One region of the Rhizobium acidisoli genome, then DNA from elsewhere that is predicted to be linked to it. Evidence: predicted binding sites of a transcription regulator. Region 1 holds the regulator's gene; each other region holds the start of a gene.
The links. Region 1 encodes HrcA, which represses chaperone genes, less so after heat shock. Its sites were predicted from a motif close to GTTAGCACTCNCNNNNNGNGAGTGCTAAC; they were not measured.
Positions count from the first base shown of each region.

Region 2: a site for HrcA is predicted at 1,368-1,396, ahead of groES (co-chaperone GroES). Genes of this name have one in related genera too.
Region 3: a site for HrcA is predicted at 766-794, ahead of groES (co-chaperone GroES). Genes of this name have one in related genera too.

Region 1 covers NZ_CP034998.1:5,409-7,676, reverse strand. The annotation lists gene grpE (nucleotide exchange factor GrpE) at 1-493, opposite strand, end outside; gene hrcA (heat-inducible transcriptional repressor HrcA) at 603-1,691, opposite strand; gene rph (ribonuclease PH) at 1,819-2,268, shown strand, end outside.
Region 2 covers NZ_CP034998.1:496,418-498,685, forward strand. The annotation lists gene groL (chaperonin GroEL) at 1-943, opposite strand, end outside; gene groES (co-chaperone GroES) at 1,014-1,310, opposite strand; gene CO657_RS02470 (TIGR01459 family HAD-type hydrolase) at 1,595-2,268, shown strand, end outside.
Region 3 covers NZ_CP035001.1:365,648-367,915, forward strand. The annotation lists gene CO657_RS30755 (hypothetical protein) at 6-296, opposite strand; gene CO657_RS30760 (usg protein) at 391-663, opposite strand; gene groES (co-chaperone GroES) at 940-1,254, shown strand; gene groL (chaperonin GroEL) at 1,309-2,268, shown strand, end outside.

The sequences.
Region 1 (2,268 bases):
TGTTCGGCACATCCGGGTTCGGCACTTCGAACATCGCCTGATGGAAATTCGGGTCGAATTTCTGGCCGACCGGCTCCAGCTTGCGAACGCCGTGGCGCTCGAGCGCCGACAGCATGGCGCGCTCGGTCATCTCGACGCCCTCGATCAGCGTGGTCAGGCCGGCATCGGCCGCATCCTTGACCTCTGCAGGGATGGCATCCAGCGCTCGGCGCAGATTGTCCGAGACGGCGAGCATGTCACGCGCGAAACCGGCGACGGAATAGGACTTGGCGTCCTTGACCTCACGCTCGGTGCGGCGGCGCAGATTGTCCATCTCGGCGGCAAGGCGCAGATAGCGGTCGCGCAGTTCGCCGTTTTCGGCTTTCAGAAGCTCGAGTGCATCAGGCTGGGGGGCCTCTTCCTGCGCAATATCGTTCTCGACGTAGGCGGCAGCGTCGGCTGCGGCATCGGCCGCAGTTGCGTCAGGTCCGTTTTTCGTCGTGTCATCGGTCATGACGGTCTCCGGTTGGTGTCTTCAGATGCGCCCGATATCGAGGTTTGACCGAAAAAAATCAAGTCTGCGTGACAAAGAAGGGAAAATTCCGCGGTCTTCGTCAAACTGGTCAAAGCGGATTGCGCGAAAGCCGGGAGACGAGCTGGGCGGTGTAGTCCACCATCGGCACGATGCGGGAGTAATTGAGCCGCGTCGGGCCGATGACGCCGACGGCGCCGACGATGCGATCGTCGTCGTCACGATAGGGCGCGACGATGAGCGACGAGCCGGACAGCGAGAAGAGCTTGTTTTCCGAGCCGATGAAGATGCGCACGCCCGAGCCGGTTTCGGCGAGATTGAGGATCTCGATCAGGCTGTCCTTCTTTTCGAGATCGTCGAACAGCAGCCGCAGCCGGTCGAGATCCTCGGCGCCGGCCAGACCTTCAAGCAGGTTGGCGCGGCCGCGGATGATCAGCTGCGCCGGCTTGCCCTCGTCCGGGCTGCCGGCCCATACGGCGATGCCGCGCTCGACGAGATCGCGCGACAGGGCATCGAGTTCGTGACGGACGTTATCCTTCAGCTGGCTGAGCTGTTTGCGCAGCTCCGGCAGGGTCTGGCCGGACATGTGGGCATTGAGAAAATTTGCCGCCTCGGCCAGCTGCGAGGAGGTGACGCCCGCCGGCAGTTCGATGATGCGGTTTTCCACCTGGTCGTGATCGCCGACGAGCACGGCCAGCGCCTTTGTCGGCTCCAGCCGGATGAACTCGACATGTTTGAGCACCGGATCGCTTTTCGAGGTGATGACCAGGCCGGCGCCGCGCGAAATGCCGGATAGCATGCGGCTCGCCTCGTTCATCATCGATTCCACCGGATTGCCGCCGCTTTCGGCCCGCACCTGGCGGTCGATGCTGGCGCGGTCCTCGGCGGAGAGATCACCGACCTGCATGAAGGCATCGACGAAGAAACGCAGGCCGATCTGGGTCGGCAGCCGGCCGGCGCTGATATGCGGCGAATAGATGAGGCCGAGATCTTCGAGATCGCTCATGACGTTGCGCACCGAGGCCGGCGACAGCGACATCGGCAGCAGGCGGGACAGATTGCGCGAACCGAGCGGCTCGCCGCTCTCCAGATAGCCTTCGACGATGCGGCGAAAAATTTCCCTGGAGCGCTCGTCCAGCGCAGCAACGGCATCCGAAACCGATGTCGACCTGATGCCCATGAAACTCTCGAACCCGCGCTGATGATACTTCGCGAAAAGTAAGTCAAACTCGCAGCCGTGGCAAAAGGGAATTTGCAAATAGGCGCCGCCAATCGTAGAAGCGGTCAACAAACCCCAGGAGATAAGAATGCGGCCTTCAGGCAGAAAAATCGACCAGATGCGCAAGGTCTCGTTCGAGCGCAATTTTTCCAAGCATGCGGAAGGCTCCTGCCTGGTGAAATTCGGCGACACGCATGTGCTCTGCACGGCCAGCCTTGAGGAAAAGACGCCGCCATGGCTGCGCAATAGCGGCAAGGGATGGGTCACGGCTGAGTACGGCATGCTGCCGCGGGCGACCGGCGAGCGCATGAAGCGCGAGGCGGCAGCCGGCAAGCAGGGCGGCCGCACTCAGGAAATCCAGCGGCTGATCGGCCGGTCGCTGCGCGCCGTCGTCGATCTGCAGGCGCTCGGCGAGCGGCAGATCACCCTTGATTGCGACGTCATCCAGGCCGATGGCGGCACGCGGACAGCCTCGATCACCGGCGGCTGGATCGCGCTTTACGACTGCCTGAAATGGATGGAAAGCCGCAACATGATC
Region 2 (2,268 bases), 490 kb from region 1:
CGAGCGTGACGGATTCGAGCTTGATGCCGAGGTCTTCGGAGATCACGGTGCCGCCGGTCAGGATGGCAATGTCTTCGAGCATGGCCTTGCGGCGGTCGCCGAAGCCAGGCGCCTTGACGGCAGCGATCTTGAGGCCGCCGCGCAGCTTGTTGACGACGAGCGTCGCAAGAGCTTCGCCTTCAACGTCTTCAGCGATGATCAGGAGCGGCTTGCCGGTCTGGACGACAGCTTCGAGAACCGGAAGCATCGACTGCAGGTTCGAGAGCTTCTTCTCGTGAAGGAGAATGAAGACGTCTTCGAGGTCGGCAATCATCTTTTCCGGGTTGGTCACGAAGTAGGGGCTGAGGTAGCCGCGGTCGAACTGCATGCCTTCGACGACTTCGAGTTCGGTTTCGGCGGTCTTGGCTTCTTCAACCGTGATGACGCCTTCGTTGCCGACCTTCTGCATGGCTTCAGCAATGTCGAGACCGACCTGCTTGTCGCCGTTTGCCGAGATCGTGCCGACCTGTGCAACTTCTTCAGAGGTGGAGATCTTCTTGGCCTTGGCCTGGAGATCCTTCACGACGTCGGCCACAGCGAGGTCGATACCGCGCTTCAGGTCCATCGGGTTCATGCCGGCTGCAACGGCCTTGTTGCCTTCGCGAACGATCGCCTGGGCCAGAACGGTTGCAGTCGTGGTGCCGTCGCCGGCAATGTCGTTGGTCTTCGAAGCAACTTCGCGGACCATCTGGGCGCCCATGTTTTCGAACTTGTCTTCGAGTTCGATTTCCTTGGCGACGGAAACGCCGTCCTTGGTGATGCGCGGAGCGCCGAAGGACTTGTCGATGATGACGTTACGGCCCTTCGGGCCGAGCGTTACCTTGACTGCATCGGCGAGAATGTCGACGCCACGCAGCATCTTTTCGCGCGCGGTACGACCAAACTTGATTTCTTTAGATGCCATGATTGAAACTCCTCAATTCGAGTGTCCGGGTTCTGGACCCGTCGGCTACGTCGGAAAGGCCAGCGGCTGATCAGCCGATGATGCCCATAATGTCGGCTTCCTTCATGATCAGAAGGTCTTCGCCGTCGATCTTGACTTCGGTGCCGGACCACTTGCCGAACAGGATGCGGTCGCCAGCCTTGACGTCGAGTGCGACGACCTTGCCGGACTCGTCACGAGCGCCGGAACCGACGGCGACGATTTCGCCTTCCTGCGGCTTTTCCTTGGCGGTATCGGGAATGATGATGCCACCCTTGGTCTTGGCTTCGGACTCAACGCGGCGAACAACGACGCGGTCGTGAAGGGGGCGGAAGTTGGTGCTTGCCATTGTCTAATCCCTCGATCGAATGACATTCGCGGGCCGGAGCGGCCCACATGGATAGATGTTAGCACTCCCTTGCGGTGAGTGCTAGCGACGAGCATTTAGGGATGGCTCCGAAAGGAGTCAATGAGAGCAATCACGAATTTTTGTGCCGGAATTGTGAAGAGGCCGGAGAATTACGCAGATTGCCGCCGAAACCGGCACGCTGGGCGGACGACAAAGAAAATTCCTTGCCATCGCCTTGCGCCTTTGCAATGTCACCGGTGACTGAAGCAAATCGGGAAATCGGAATGGCCAGGCGGATAGAAAGCTTCTCGGAAATCACGGCTCACTATGACGTGGTGCTCTGCGATGTCTGGGGCGTCGTTCACAATGGCGTCGATCCGTTTCCGAAGGCAGCCGCTGCCCTTGAAGCGGCGCGCGCCGGCGGCGTCGCCGTCGTCCTCATCACCAATTCGCCGCGCCTTTCCTGGCAGGTGGTCGAACAGCTGCGCCAGATCGGCGTTCCCGACAGCGCCTATGACCGGATCGTCACCTCTGGCGACGTCACCCGCCGGCTGATTGCCGAAGGGCCGAAGACGGTCTTTCTGCTTGGCCCCGAGCGTGACAGCCCGTTGCTTGACGGTCTCGACGTCGAGCGCCGGCCGGCAGGCGAAGCGCAATCGCTCGTCTGCACCGGCTTCTTCGACGATGAGACCCAGAAGCCGGAGGATTACACCGACATGCTTCTGGAGTTCAAATCCCGCCAGGTGCCGATGATCTGCGCCAATCCCGACCTCGTCGTCGAGCGCGGCCATCGCATCATTCCCTGCGCCGGCGCCATGGCCGCCTATTACGAGCAGCTTGGCGGCAGCACCCGCATCGCCGGAAAACCGCACCGGCCGATCTATGAGGCGACGCTGGCGGCTGCCCGCGAGCTTCGCGGCGATTTCCCCGTCGAGCGCGTGCTGGCGATCGGCGACGG
Region 3 (2,268 bases), on a different replicon from region 1:
TGCGCTTAATGGACAGACTGGCTGATAACCCGATGCGGATAAGCTGCCTTGAATTGCGATATCATCGCAAAGGCCTGCTGCAAGACCCGCTCGGCAACCTCGGGCCTGTCACGAGCAAGTTCATCGGCATTGATGCGGATTGCTTCTGCCATATTGGCCGACATCGTCGCAAAGCGTCCCTCGCCATAAACCACAGCCTCCTGTGAGGCGGTCTCAAGCCAACGGGCAAAATCGACGATGATCTCCTCCCGCTCAGGGATGCTGGCGCTTTTGATGATATTGATGTTTTCTTCCATGCGGTCTCGCTCCATACAGACGTGGAAAAGTCACCGAGCTCATCAAGCCTCGGCCGGCCGATGAGCTGGGGAGTGAGAAAATCAATTTCAAGCCTCAGTGCAGTTTTAATTCACCATCGACGCGCCGCCACTCATTGGGGCCGACCAGGCGATGGTGGCTGTAGCGAACAGAATGCAGCGGCCCATCGAGGGAAGCCTGCCAGAAATCCAGGAACCTGCGCATTTCGGGAAAGTCAGGGGCGAGATCGTATTCCTGCCAGACATAGGTCTGCAGGACGGATTCGAAATCCGGGATGCGATAAAGTATATGCGCGGTGGTCAGTCCGTACCCATTGAGCTGGCGCTCGAGATCAGATGAAAAGTTCATGCTTCATCTCCGTTTCGTGACAATAGGGATGATCGCGCAGGTATGCGCCATGATCAACCTGTCCGAAACGGAAAAATTCACATTATTGTTCCTTTCCAGCGTGTTAGCAGCCGCAAAGGACGAGTGCTAATTTTTCTCAATCGCCCTCTTGAAATCGAAAAAATGCGAAAATAAATTTTTTTCGCGAAACGCTCAAAGAGGTTTCGTTCCTGTCCGGATGCGGGCACTCCCATCCGGACAGGGGAACGTCATCACTGTTTGTCCATGGAGGAAAACATGTCGTTTAGACCGCTTCATGATCGCATTCTCGTCCGCCGCGTCGAATCCGAAGAGAAGACCAAGGGCGGCATCATCATTCCCGATACCGCCAAGGAAAAGCCGCAGGAAGGCGAAGTCGTCGCCGTCGGGCCCGGCGCGCGTAACGAGGCGGGCCAGATCCAGGCGCTCGACGTTAAGGCTGGTGACCGCATCCTGTTCGGCAAGTGGTCTGGCACTGAGATCAAGATCAACGGCGAAGACCTGCTGATCATGAAGGAAAGTGACGTCATGGGTATCATCGAAGCCCAGGTCGAGCAGAAGAAAGCCGCCTGAGCCTACCCTGTCGAAACCATCAGTCAAATAGCTGCCTATTGAGGAGTTAAAGAAATGGCTGCGAAAGAAGTCAAGTTCAACACCGATGCCCGTGAACGCATGCTGAGAGGGGTCGATGTTCTGGCGAATGCCGTGAAAGTCACACTCGGCCCTAAGGGCCGCAACGTCGTCATCGACAAGTCGTTCGGCGCACCGCGCATCACCAAGGACGGCGTCTCCGTCGCCAGGGAAATCGAACTAGAAGACAAGTTCGAGAACATGGGCGCGCAGATGTTGCGTGAAGTGGCATCGAAGACCAACGATCTCGCCGGCGACGGCACCACCACCGCGACTGTTCTGGCCCAAGCTATCGTCAAGGAAGGCGCCAAGGCGGTAGCATCCGGCATGAACCCGATGGACCTGAAACGCGGCATCGACATTGCCGTCGACGCAGTGGTCAAAGAACTGAAGACCAACGCCCGCAAGATCACCAGCAATTCTGAAATCGCCCAGGTCGGTACCATCTCCGCCAACGGCGACGAAGAAATCGGCCGCTATCTTGCCGAAGCCATGGAAAAGGTTGGCAACGAAGGCGTGATCACCGTCGAAGAGGCCAAAACCGCCGAGACAGAACTCGAAGTCGTCGAAGGCATGCAGTTTGATCGAGGCTACCTGTCCCCCTATTTCGTAACCAATCAGGACAAGATGCGGGTCGAGCTTGAGGATCCCTATATCCTCATCCACGAAAAGAAGCTCTCCAATCTCCAGGCAATGCTGCCAGTGCTAGAGGCTGTGGTGAAGTCAGGTAAGCCTCTGCTGATCATCGCCGAGGACGTTGAAGGCGAAGCGCTTGCGACGCTTGTCGTCAACAAGCTTCGTGGCGGCCTGAAGATTGCTGCCGTCAAGGCTCCGGGCTTCGGCGATCGCCGCAAGGCCATGTTGGAGGACATCGCCATCCTGACGGGCGGCACAGTCATCTCGGAGGATGTCGGCATCAAGCTGGAGAACGTCACGCTCGAGATGCTCGGCCGCGCC